2 regions of the Cupriavidus sp. MEYA8 genome follow, and region 2 is predicted to be linked to the other one. Evidence: predicted binding sites of a transcription regulator. Region 2 holds the regulator's gene; the other holds the start of a gene.
What was found. The regulator FNR, encoded in region 2, switches genes on or off when oxygen is low (the NO sensors DNR and NnrR bind a similar motif). The targets are predictions, from matches to a motif close to TTGATNNNNATCAA.
Positions count from the first base shown of each region.

Region 1: a site for FNR is predicted at 3,694-3,707, ahead of AC5WJ1_RS02435 (universal stress protein). Genes of this name have one in related genera too.

Region 1 is NZ_CM181221.1:519,888-526,345, forward strand. Features, by position in the region: gene AC5WJ1_RS02425 (DEAD/DEAH box helicase) at 322-1,944, shown strand; gene AC5WJ1_RS02430 (serine/threonine protein kinase) at 1,949-3,001, shown strand; gene AC5WJ1_RS02435 (universal stress protein) at 3,116-3,556, opposite strand; gene AC5WJ1_RS02440 (CaiB/BaiF CoA transferase family protein) at 3,951-5,018, shown strand; gene AC5WJ1_RS02445 (carboxymuconolactone decarboxylase family protein) at 5,070-5,480, shown strand; gene AC5WJ1_RS02450 (response regulator transcription factor) at 5,639-6,265, shown strand; gene AC5WJ1_RS02455 (fimbria/pilus outer membrane usher protein) at 6,275-6,458, opposite strand, start outside.
Region 2 is NZ_CM181221.1:2,189,012-2,195,469, reverse strand. Features, by position in the region: gene ccoP (cytochrome-c oxidase, cbb3-type subunit III) at 1-587, shown strand, start outside; gene ccoG (cytochrome c oxidase accessory protein CcoG) at 637-2,109, shown strand; gene AC5WJ1_RS10145 (FixH family protein) at 2,145-2,354, shown strand; gene AC5WJ1_RS10140 (hypothetical protein) at 2,351-2,596, shown strand; gene fnr (fumarate/nitrate reduction transcriptional regulator Fnr) at 2,657-3,382, opposite strand; gene AC5WJ1_RS10130 (sulfite exporter TauE/SafE family protein) at 3,460-4,221, shown strand; gene scpB (SMC-Scp complex subunit ScpB) at 4,779-5,645, shown strand; gene rluB (23S rRNA pseudouridine(2605) synthase RluB) at 5,651-6,458, shown strand, end outside.

The sequences.
Region 1 (6,458 bases), 1.7 Mb from region 2:
CCGGGGCGCAGCAGGGGGCCGGGGCAGTCAGGATGGGCAGGCGCCACTGCGGCGCCTTGAGGGCGGGCCGCCTGCGGAGCCATTCATGATAGCGCAGCGTCACCTGGCCGCGCCGATGTGTGCTGTCGCGCATGCGGCGCTGCCGCATGTGCAGAACCGGCTCGCGACGGACTGGTACACTAGCGACCTTTCCCGCGGGCGGGCCACTGGCCTGCCGGGCCGGCCTTCCGGCCGCTCCTGTTACCGATACCGAACATCGATTACACGAGCCATCCCGCGATCCGCGCACCGCGTGCGCAGGGATGGCCGAAGCAGCAATTCATGTCTTTCTCCGAACTCGGCTTGTCCGAAAAGATTGTGCGTGCGGTGGCCGAACAGGGCTACACCTCACCGACTCCCATCCAGGCGCAGGCGATCCCGGCCGTCCTCAAGGGCGGTGACCTGCTCGCCGGCGCCCAGACCGGCACCGGCAAGACCGCCGGCTTCACCCTGCCGATGCTGCACCTGCTGTCCGAGTCCGCCGCGGCCCGAGCCGCCGGCAATGCGCCGCGCGCCGGCAAGCCGCCGGTACGCGCGCTGGTGCTGACGCCCACTCGCGAACTGGCCGCGCAGGTCGAGGAAAGCGTGCGCAACTACGGTAAGTATTTGCGCCTGCGCTCCATGGTGATGTTCGGCGGCGTCGGCATCAACCCGCAGATCGAGCAGCTCAAGCGCGGCGTCGATATCGTGGTGGCCACGCCGGGCCGCCTGCTCGACCACGTGGCCCAGCGCACCGTCGACCTGTCGCAGGTAGAGCTGCTGGTGCTCGATGAAGCCGACCGCATGCTCGACATGGGCTTCATCCACGATATCCGCAAGATCCTCAACGTGCTGCCGGCCAAGCGCCAGAACCTGCTGTTCTCGGCGACGTTCTCGGACGATATCCGCGCGCTGGCCGACCGCCTGCTGAACAACCCCGCCTCGATCGAGGTGGCGCGGCGCAACACCACCGCCGAGACCGTCGACCAGCGCGTCTACCCGGTCGACCGCGAACGCAAGCGCGAATTGCTGGCGCACCTGGTGCGCCAGCACGACTGGCACCAGGTGCTGGTGTTCACCCGCACCAAGCACGGCGCCAACCGCCTGGCCGAGCAGTTGACCAAGGACGGCCTGTCGGCGCTGGCGATCCACGGCAACAAGAGCCAGTCGGCGCGCACGCGCGCGCTCTCCGAGTTCAAGGCCGGCACGCTGCGGCTGCTGGTGGCGACCGATATCGCCGCGCGCGGCATCGATATCGACCAGCTCCCGCACGTGGTCAACTTCGACCTGCCCAACGTGCCCGAGGACTATGTGCACCGCATCGGCCGTACCGGCCGCGCCGGCGCCGAGGGCGAGGCGATCTCGCTGGTCTGCGTGGACGAGCATGCGCTGCTGCGCGATATCGAACGCCTGATCAAGCGCAAGATCGAGCAGACCGTGCTGCCGGGGTTTGAAGTCGACCCGAGCATCGCACCCGAGCCGATCCAGAAGGGCCGCCAGCAACGCGGCGGCGGGCAGGGGCAGGGGCAAGGGCAGGGCCGCGGCCGCAGCCAGGCACGCCCGGCCAACGCCGACGGCGAGCCGGCACAACGCGCGCGCGCGCCGCGCCAGGCCCACGATGCACCGCGCCAGGGCCAGGGCGGCCAACCGCGCCAGCGGCAGGCCGAAGGCGGCCAGCGCCGCGGCGGCGGCAACGGCAATGGCAACGCCGGCGGCAATGGTGGCGGCAATGGTGGCGGCAATGGTGGCAGCAATGGCGGCGCACGCGGCGGCGCACCGCGCCAGGGCAGCCAGGAGCCGGCACGCGGCCAGCAACGCGCCGCCCAGCCGGCGCGCCAGCAGCACGATGCGGCCCCGGCCCCCGTGCGCAACCGCCGCCCGGCGCCGCAGGCCGCACTGCTCGGCGGCAACCGCAACCGCGACTGACACCATGACAGCGTTCACCGCCCCGGCCGATTCCGGTATTCCCTATGCCGGCCTGACGCCTGAGCGGATGCTGGACGCGCTCGAAAGCGCCGGCCTGCGCCCCGACGGGCGGCTGCTGGCACTCAACAGCTATGAGAACCGGGTGTGGCAGGCCGGCATCGAGGACGCCGCGCCGGTCATCGCCAAGTTCTACCGCCCCGGCCGCTGGACCGACGCGGCCATCCTGGAAGAACACGCCTTCGTGCAGCAGCTGGCCGATGCCGAGATCCCGGCCGTGCCGGCGCTGTTCTTGCCGGCCGGTGCGCCGGATGCCGGCACGCTGCGCTACCACGCCGGCTTTCGCTTTGCGGTGTTCCCGCGCTGCGGCGGCCGTGAGCCCGCGCTCGACCGCAAGGACACGCTGACCTGGCTCGGCCGCTTTATCGGCCGTATCCACGCCACCGGCGCGGCACAGCCTTACCAGGCCCGGCCCGCGCTGGATATCGACACCTTCGGCATTGCCCCGCGCGACTGGCTGCTGGCCAGCGGCTGCATCCCCGTCGACCTGCTGCCGGCGTGGCAGTCGGTCGCCGAGCTCGCGCTGGACGGCGTGCGCCGCTGTTACGAACGCGCCGGCGAAGTGCCGCTGCTGCGCGTGCATGGCGACTGCCACCGCGGCAACGTGCTGTGGATCGACGAAGACGATGCGCGCGGCGGCAGCCTCGGAGCGCCCGGCCCGCACTTTGTGGATTTCGACGACAGCCGCATGGCGCCGGCGATCCAGGACATCTGGATGCTGCTGGAGGGCGACCGCGCGGCAATGCAGGACCAGCTGGCCGACATTGTGGCCGGCTATGAGGACTTCGCCGAATTCCGCACGCGCGAACTGTGGCTGGTGGAGGCGCTGCGCACCCTGCGCCTGCTGCACTACAGCGCCTGGCTGGCCAGCCGCTGGGCCGACCCTGCCTTCCCGGCCGCGTTCCCGTGGTTCGGCACCGCGCGCTATTGGCAGGATCGCATTCTTGAACTGCGCGAACAGGTGGCCCTGATGGACGAAGCGCCCCTGTGGGGCGCTTGACGGCTGCTGCAACTCCCCTCTGCCGCTTGCGGGAGAGGGAGAACACCTTGCTTAGGCTAGCTCGGGGTGGCTTGGGAGCACCTCAAACGTTAGCCTGCCGGCTCTTTTGTTCAGTTACCCCTTCTTTTCCGGCGCCTTGACCAGCAGCACCGGGCAATCCGCCTGCGCCAGCACGCGTCCGGCCACCGAACCGATCACCGCATCGAAGAAGGAACCGCGGCCATGCGTGCCCATCACGATGGCTTCGGCATTCACCGAACGCGCATAGGCCACGATGCGTTCCGGCGCAAAACCGTGCAGCGCATGCTGCTCGAACGGCACGCCGGCCGTCTTGAGGATCTCGCTGACACCCGCCATCGCCTTGTCACTGGCCTCCTTGTGCCAGTCGTCGATGGTTTCCTTGCTGACAAAGGCGCGCACCTGGCCGCTCACTTCCGGGGCCACATGCACGACATGCACGGTAAAGCCGGTCTGCAGCAGCTTGCCTTCGGCAACAAAGCGCGCCGCGGCATCGCTGAAGGCCGAGCCATCGGTGGCGAGCACGATATTGGTCATGACGGGAATCTCCTGGATTGGGGGCTGTCGTTGGGGATTGTCGGGACGAGCCAGGTTGAAGAACACCTCCTGACGCTGCCGCCGCGGGGCGCCGGCGCCATCTGAAACCATCATCGCAGCAAGTTTCCCGCTGTGACCCGATTTAGATCAAGTTGGTTCGGAAAACTACGATGCCACCACGGCCTCGCGTGCGATAACCGGCCGCATGGCAAATCCGTCAACCCGGCTGGCTGTTTCGGCCATTGCCGCCCAGGCGCCGTGGCGCGTAGCATGGCTCGCGAGCGCCGTGACAGGCCGGCAGGAGGCCGTACTGACGCGGCGCACTACATATCCCAGCCAGGCTGGCCCGGATCCCGACCTCGGACCCCGGCGCACGGCAACCGGAGACAAGCAAATGAGTGAGCATGGCAAGCTGCTGCCCCTGCGCGGCATCAAGGTGGTGGAATTTGAAGGCATCGGCCCCGGCCCGCTGTGCGGGGCCATGCTGGCGGGCCTCGGCGCCGAGGTAACGCTGGTGACCCGCCCGGTCGCCCCTGACGCGCGCCGCATCTTGCGCGGCCAGGCCGTGCCGCCGGAGATGGAGCTGGAGCACGGCAAGCAGGTGGTGCAGCTGAACCTGAAGGCGCCCGATGGCGTCGCCGCGGCGCTCGACCTCGTGGCAGGCGCCGATGCGCTGATCGAAGGGCTGCGCCCCGGCGCGATGGAGCGGCTCGGCCTGGGCCCCAAGGCCTGCCATGCCCGCAATCCGCGCCTGGTGTACGGCCGCATGACCGGCTGGGGGCAGAGCGGCCCGCTGGCGCAGAGCGCCGGTCATGACCTGAACTACATCGCGCTGACCGGCCTGCTGTCGATGGCCGCGCGCGACGATGCGCTGCCGATGGTGCCGCCGACCGTGATGGGCGACGCCACCGGCGCGCTCGGGCTGGCCTTCGGCCTGACCAGCGCCATCCTGAGCGCGCGTGCCAGCGGCCAGGGCTGCGTGGTCGATGCGGCGATCACCGACATCGTTGCCATGCTCGGCTCGCTGGTGCAGGTATCGCGGGCCGCCGGCACGCTCGGCGGACCCCAGCCCAGCCCGTTCCACGACTCGCCGTTCTATGACGTCTACCGCTGCGCCGACGGCCGCGCCATCACGCTGGGCGCACTCGAGCCGCAGTTCTACCGCGAACTGCTCGAACGGCTGGAACTGACCGACGTCGATCCCGCCACGCAATACGACCGCGCCCAGTGGCCCGCCCTGAAGGCGCGCATCGCCGCGTGCATCGCCGCCCAGCCGAGCAAGCACTGGGAGGCATTGCTGGGCGGCACCGATGTCTGCTTCGCGCGCGTGCTGACTCTGGAAGAGGCCGCCTGCCATCCGCACAACCAGGCGCGCGGCACCTACCGGATGTTCCGGCAGGGCGAGCGCGAGGTGCCACGCTCGGCGCCGGCGCCGCGCTTCCTGCCCGCCGGCACGGAGTGAGCGGCCGGTTCGGCTAAGATCTGTCACCACCTGATACCGGAGACAGATGCCATGGCCGAACCCAGCCAGAATGCCGACTACACGCCCACCCCCGCGTTCGCCACCGGCCTCGAAGTCCGCACCGAGGTCCTTGGCCCGACGCACGTGCAGCGCGCGCTCGATGCCGCCGCACAGCAGGGCGACACCAGCCTGCAGCAGCTGGTCACCGAGTTTGCATGGGGCACGGTGTGGACCCGCGAAGGGCTGGATCGCAAGCAGCGCAGCCTGGCCACGGTATCGATGCTGATCGCGCTGAACCGGCCGCAGGAACTGGCCGGCCACCTGCGCGGCGCGCTGGCCAACGGCGTCACGCCCGAGGAACTGCGCGAACTGATGGTGCACAGCGCCGTCTACTGCGGTTTCCCAGCGGCGCTGGACGCCAGCCGCAAACTGACTGAAGTGCTGGACGCCGCCAGGTCCTGACGCGCAGGCCGGCCCGGCTACGCCTGGCTGTGCACCCCTGCGGAATTGCCCGGCCGCCGCGCAGATTCTGCTGCTCCCGCGCAGCGAGTATTCCGCGCTTCAGCACGCAGCATGGCCCTTAATCTTGGCAGTTCCCCCAAGCTGTCAAGGAGTTCCAATTGCAACACGCGTTGATCGTCGACGAGCCTTCCCGGTTCCGCACTACGCTGTCCGGTCAACTGGCGGCGGCCTTGGAGGCCGCCGAAGTGCTGGAAGCCGACGGCGTGCGCGATGCGTTCCGGCTGGTGCGCGATCACCGCCCCGGGCTGGTGCTGGTCGATGTCGAGTATTTCGGCAATCCCGGCGTCGATTTCGTCCGGCGCGTGTCGGCAACCTTTCCCACGGTACATGTGCTGGTGCTGTCCTGCACCGACGCCACCGCCGCCCCGGTGCGGGCGCTGCGCGCCGGCGCGCACGGCTTCGTGGTCAAGCATCGCGGCGTGCCCGAGGTGCTGCAGGCCGCGCGCGGCGTGCTGAGCGGCTACCTGGTGTTCCCCATGTACACGCTGGAAGCCGCGCGCCAGCTCGGCGAAGCGCTCGACTCCGGCATCCCGCGGCTCAGCAATCGCGAAATCACCATCCTGCAATACCTGGCGCGCGGTCATTCCAACAAGGCGATCGCCGCGGAGCTGCTGATCAGCAGCAAGACGGTCAGCACGCACAAGGCCAACATCATGGCCAAGCTTAATGTCGGCTCGCTGGTGGAGATGGTCGACTATGCGCGTCGCCACCAGCTGGTGTGGTGAACGGCTGCATCAGCGCGTGCACGGTGCATCGCTGGCCACCATTGCCGCCGCCTGGTTGCCAGGCTTGCCGAGGTCATAGTGCAGCGTGCAGGCATCGCCACTGGCCTGGCTCCACCGTGCCGTCAGCGTGCCGGCGTCCGTTGCCAGCCCGCGTACTAGCACGCGGCCTGCCTGCGCCACGGTCCCGACCGGC
Region 2 (6,458 bases):
ACGAGATCTATGCCAAGTACCTGAAGATGGATGTCAAGCAGGTGGCTGGAGATCCGCAGGCGCGCGAAATTGGCCAGCGGCTGTTCCTGAACTACTGCGCGCAATGCCATGGTTCGGATGCGCGCGGCAGCCGCGGCTTTCCCAACCTGACGGACGGCGACTGGCTGTATGGCGGCGAACCCGAGACCATCCAGCAGACCATTGCCAAGGGCCGCAATGGCGTGATGCCGCCGTTCGCATCCACCATCGACGGCAAGCTGGCAGGCGACGTGGCGCAGTATGTCCGCTCGCTGTCGGGGCTGTCTTCGGATCCCATCCGCGCCTCGCGTGGCGAGAGCACTTTCAAGTCGACCTGCGCGGCTTGCCACGGTGCCGGCGGCAAGGGCAACCAGGCACTGGGCGCGCCGAACCTGTCCGATAACGTGTGGCTGTATGGCAGTTCGGAAGGCAGCATCGTCGACGCCATCCTGAAGGGGCATAACAACCATATGCCGGCACATGAAGAGATCCTGACGCCAGAGCGGATCCGCATGCTGACGGCCTATGTCTGGGGTCTGTCGAATACCGGCGGGGGTGCCGGCCAATGACAGGCGACTCATCTGAGCGGGCGCGGGCCGCCCGCAGGAGAAACCATCCATGAACGCACCCGGGACCGAAGAAATGGCCCGGGCGGCCGACCGCCAGCGGTCGGCCGCTGCGCCTGCCGAGACCTCGGATGAAACGCTGTACGAGGTCCGCCGCAAGATCTATCCGCGCTCCGTTACGGGCGCTTTCTCCAGTTGGCGCGTCTGGCTGGTCCTCTTCACGCAGCTGATCTACTACGGCACGCCCTGGCTCCAGTGGAACGGACGCCAGGCCGTGCTGTTCGACCTTGGCGAACGCAAGTTCTACATCTTCGGGCTGGTGTTGTGGCCTCAGGATGTCATCTATCTCGCCGTGCTGCTGGTCATTTCGGCGCTGGCGCTGTTCCTGTTCACGGCGATCGCCGGGCGGCTGTTCTGCGGTTACGCCTGTCCACAGACGGTCTATACCGAGATCTTCATGTGGATCGAGCGGCGGATCGAAGGCGACCGGATCGCCCGCATCCGTCTCGACGGCGACCCCTGGAGCCTGCGCAAACTGCGTATCAAGGCCACCAAGCACTTCCTGTGGGTACTGATCGCGCTGTGGACCGGCTTCACCTTCATCGGCTACTTCGCGCCGATCCGTGAGCTGGGTGGCGAGCTGGCGAGCCTGTCGCTGGGCCCGTGGCAGACGTTCTGGATGCTGTTCTATGCGTTCGCCACCTGGGGCAACGCTGGCTTCATGCGCGAGCAGGTGTGCAAGTACATGTGCCCGTATGCGCGTTTCCAGAGCGTGATGGTCGACCGCGACACCTACGTCGTGACCTACGACGTCGGCCGGGGCGAGCCGCGCGGCAGCCGTTCGCGCAAGACCGACCATCGCCAGGCGGGCCTGGGCGATTGCGTCAACTGCAGCATCTGCGTGCAGGTGTGCCCGACCGGCATCGATATCCGCGATGGCCTGCAGTATGAATGCATCGGCTGCGGCGCGTGCATCGACGCCTGCAACCAGGTCATGGACAAGATGTCCTACCCGCGCGGGCTGATCCGATACACTTCGGAGAATGCCATGCGCAAGGCGCTGTCCGCGGCAGCATCGCGCAAGCGCCTGCTGCGTCCGCGTGTCATCATCTATTCCGTGATCTGGGTCGCGCTGCTCGCTGGCTTTGTGGCTTCGATCGCGCTGCGCACGCCGCTGAAGGTGGACATCATCCGCGACCGCGGCGCGCTGGGCCGGGAGGTCGAAGGCCGCTGGATCGAGAATGTGTATCGCCTGCAGCTGATCAACACGACCGAGGGGCCGATGTATATCAGCGTGCGAGCCGACAGCGACGAGCTGAAGCACCTGACGGTCGAATATGACAAGCAGGCCGAATCGCTGGCGCCGACCTCGAACCGGCTGTTGCCGATCCGCATACGCGTGCCGATCGAAGACGCGGCGCAGGGTACGCACAAGATCAGCGTGACGGTGACCAGCGAAGGATCGGAGCAGGGCAACGCCGAGATCCGGCAGAGCACCAGCTTTATCGTGCCGCGCGACCTGTGACGCCAGGCGCTCGGTGCAGAACTCAAGGGGGCATGATGAATCAGCAAGGCAATCCGTGGTGGAAAGAGCCGTGGCCGTGGCTGTTGATGAGCGGCCCGCTGGTCGCGATGGTGGCGTGCGGCGTCACCATCTGGCTTGCGTCGTCGCATCCTGACGTGCCGGTGCAGGGCGCAGCGCGCCATGGACTGGTGGTCGAGAAGGCCGAGGCGGTGCGGCCTCAGCCGAGCGCAGCGAGGCAGCCATGAGGTTGCGCTGGCTGATGTGGGTCTTGTGGCCCGGGTTCCTGATGGCGGGCTTCGCCACCGCGACGGTGTTCTCGGTCGTGGACCCCGGTGATCTGAAGTTCTTCGGGCATCCGATCGAGGCGTCGCGCGAATCGATCTACACGATGAGCTTCCTGCTAGCGTGGATCTTCTGCGCGCTGTCCAGCGGGTTGACGCTGTACACGATGCCGACGCGGCTCAGCGATACCGACGAGTTGGAGTGAATGCCGATGCCTGCGCCGCCCCGCGCGGCGCAGGCGCAAAGCGGCGGGTGGTGGGAAGGGTCAGCAGCTACGGCTGTAGAGCTGCTTGATGCCGGCGAGATCCACCAGCTTGACGTGGCGCTGGCGAATCTGGATCAGGCCGGCTTCAGCGAAACGCGAGAACAGGCGGCTGACGGTTTCCAGCTTCAGGCCCAGGTAGCTGCCGATTTCCTCGCGGCTCATGCGCATCACGAATTCGGTCGACGAGTAGCCGCGCGCCGACAGGCGCTCAGACAGGTTGATCAGGAAAGCGGCCAGGCGTTCTTCGGCGCGCATCGAACCGAGTGTCACCAGCATCATCTGGTCGTGCGTGATTTCCTTGCCCATCAGCCGCAGGAACTGATGCTGCAGCGAAGGCAGGTCTGCAGACAGCGTCTGCAGGTCCCCAAGGCGGACTACACAGACCTCGGTATCTTCCAGCGCGGTGGCGTCCGAGGCATGCTGCATCTCACCGAGGCCGTCGAGGCCGACGATTTCGCCTGGCAGGTGGAAACCGGTAATCTGTGAACGGCCGTCTTCGGTCGTGACATGGGTCTTCAGCGTGCCGAAGCGAACGGCGTAAACCGCGGTGAGGGGATCGCCCATGCGATACAAGGTCTCACCCTTATGGACCCGGATGCGTTCCTGCACCAGCGTGTCCATCTTGGTGAGGTCTTGCTGGGACATGCCAACCGGAAGGCACAGTTGCCCCATCGCGCAAGTGGAGCAACGGGGCGACATCTCAGTGATTGGAATGGAGGTGAGCAATTGGAACCTGCAAGAGTGGATGCGAGGGCGCGACCCCGCCATTTTACCGTGCGATGTGATGAGGCAGGGAGTCAGATTTGCCATTTGGTGTACTAATTAGCGTTTTTATGCTGGCATTGCTGGGCGGCGTGCACTGCGCGGCAATGTGTGGCGGCATCGCACTGGCGGTTGAACAGCCGCGTGGCGGCGTCGCGGCCCTGACCTTCGTGCGTAGCCGCGCTGCCTGGGCCGGCGAGTTGCTGGCAATGCACCTGGGCAGGATTTCGACCTATGTGCTGCTTGGCGCGCTGTTGGGCGCGATTGGCGCCGGCGCGTGGAAGCAGGACTACCTGCCGTTGCAGCGCTGGTTGTTTGGTGCCGGCAGTGCCATGCTGCTGTGGTCGGGCTGGCGCGTGCTGCGCGGCAATGCCTTTACCGTCGCGTGGCTCGAGCGGCTGGCGGTGCGGGCAGGCAGCGTGCTGGCGCGGCAGCTTGGGCGGCTGGGCGGCGGCGCCATGCCCACCTTCGTGCGTGCGCATGGGGGGCTTGCCAGGCGCTATGGTGTTGGCCTGGCGTGGGGGCTGGTGCCGTGCGGCATGGTCTATGGAGCGCTGACGCTGGCGCTGCTCGCCGGCAATGCCGGTTCCGGTGCGCTGGTGATGGGTGTGTTTGGCATCGGTACGCTGCCCAACCTGCTGGTGCTGTCGGGGCTGTCCGGCTACCTGCGCAGCCTGTCGCGGCGGCGCGCGGTGCGCGTGGGCGCGGGCGTGGCGGTCATGGTGTTCGGGGCCCTTGGTCTGGCGCGCGCGGTGTTGTTGCCACATTCGCTGGCAGAGCAGGGTTTCTGCCTGGTCTTTTGAGACGTATGCGGCGCTCGGCGCGTCGGATGGTGGTTGCGGGCGAGGGCGGGAATGCCATACAATCGCCAGCATTGCGGTATCGCGCGGTGTTTTGTAAGCAGCGGCGAGCAGCGCCAGCGGCCTTCCTGCCAGAAGGTGCGCCCAGGGCGGCGGGGAGTGTTGGTAGTTCGATTCCCGGCCCGTCCCACGGTCCATCCGGATCAAATGATCTGGTTCAAAAGCCCGGCTGGCACTGCGGTGTTGGAGATGCCGGCCTTGCTCCCGATACCCGTTTTTCTTGCGTCCGAGGCGTTCAGTTCGCCGACAGCGGCGTCCGTTGTGCGGACGCGCCACGCAAGAGGTTCGCTGACCGGCCCATGGCGGCATGCGAACGATCTCCTGCCGGAGTGACCCGGCAACTCGATGCAAAGAAAGGGAAGTGCACGGCTTGGATGCAGCAGGCATCCGGGTGAGCTGCGCAATGAGATGGCGATGGCATTGGCATCGCTGTATCCAAAATCTCCGGTGCCCCGGATCCGTCCGGGAGCAGGTGCAAAGACAGGCTGCACACCATCAACATGAATACCCAAGAGGCGAAGATCGTCCTCGAGACGGCGCTGATCTGCGCGCAGGAGCCTTTGCGCGTCAATGATCTGCGACGGTTGTTCGCCGACGACGTCGGCGCGGACACCGTCCGCGTGCTGCTGGAGGAACTGCGCCAGGACTGGCGCCCGCGCGGCGTGGAGCTTGTGTCGCTGGCCAGCGGCTGGCGCTTCCAGAGCCGCCCCGAGATGCGTGAATACCTTGATCGCCTGAATCCGGAAAAGCCGCCGAAATACTCGCGCGCCGTGATGGAGACGCTGGCGATCATCGCTTATCGCCAGCCGGTGACGCGTGGCGATATCGAGGAAATCCGCGGCGTGACGGTCAGCACGGAAGTCATCAAGAAGCTGGAAGACCGCAGCTGGATCGAGGTGATCGGGCACCGCGACGTGCCGGGGCGCCCGGCCCTGTATGCCACCACCAAGGCGTTCCTGGACGACCTCGGGCTGCGCACGCTGGACGAGCTGCCCCCGCTCGAGGATGCCCAGGCGCAGGCGCAGGCAACGCTGCTGGACCAGCAGGCCATCGATTTCGAGGCGCTGGCGGCAGGCAAGCCTGGCAGTGCCGATGAAGAGGCGTTTGCCGAGCCGGCCCGGCCCGAGGCATCCGCCGCAGGCGAGCCCGAAGCCACGGACGCCGGCCAGGGGTCCGCCGACGGCGCAGTCGCCAACGGATTCGACCTGCAGCCGCACCAGCATGGGGCGGAGGAACTGGGTGCCGAAGGCGAACCAACCGAGCTGGGCAATCCTGCCGATTCCGATCCGGACGGGGCACGGGCTGAACTGCCGGAAGACGGCGCCTCGCCGCACCCGAGCGAGCACGACGAACGCGTGCCGAACTGAACAACATGCAACATCCGATAGTGAATATCTTGTCTGATTCCGTTGAGCAAGACACCCGCCATGCGGGCGCACCCGCCGATTCCGGCGCCGCCGAACCCGGATCGGGCAGCGAAGCCGCGCCCCGCCGCAAGGGGCTGCGCCGCGGGCTGAGGAACCTGGTGGCGTCGCGCCGCCAGGCCACGCAAGATCGCGATGCCGGCCGCGCCGAAGGCGCCGAGGCCGGTATGCCCGGCGACGCCGCGGAAGCGGCCCCGGCGCCAGCGGCGGCCGGCGGGCGCGGTGCCCAGCGCGGCCGCGGCAAGCGCAAGCCGGCTCAGGGCGATGGCGGCCAGTCGGCGCAGGCCCCGGCCGACAAGGCGCACAAGGCGCACAAGGCTGAAAGCGGCGAGAAAGCCGAAAGAGCCGAGAGGGCGGACAAGGGTGAGCAGGCGCCCCGCAAGCGCAAGCCGAACCCGCGCAGCGGCAAGTCAGCCGCTCCGGCCGAGGGCCAGGGCGCTGCCGGCCGGCAGCCGCAGGGCCGCCGCAAGGAGGGTGCCAAGCCGCAGGGCCAGCGCAAGGGCCAGGGCCAGGGTGGTGGCGACAAGGCCGCGGCCAGCAGCGAGGACCTGTTCCGCTTCGTGATTTCCGAGCAGTACGACAAGGAAGACACGGTCATCCCGCGCACCAAGGCGAAGCCGGTGCGTGAGCTGTCGGCCGAGGACGACGCCCCGAAGCTGCACAAGGTGCTGGCCGAAGGCGGCCTGGGCTCGCGCCGCGAAATGGAAGAGCTGATCCTGCAGGGACGGGTCTCGGTCAACGGGCTGCCGGCGCATA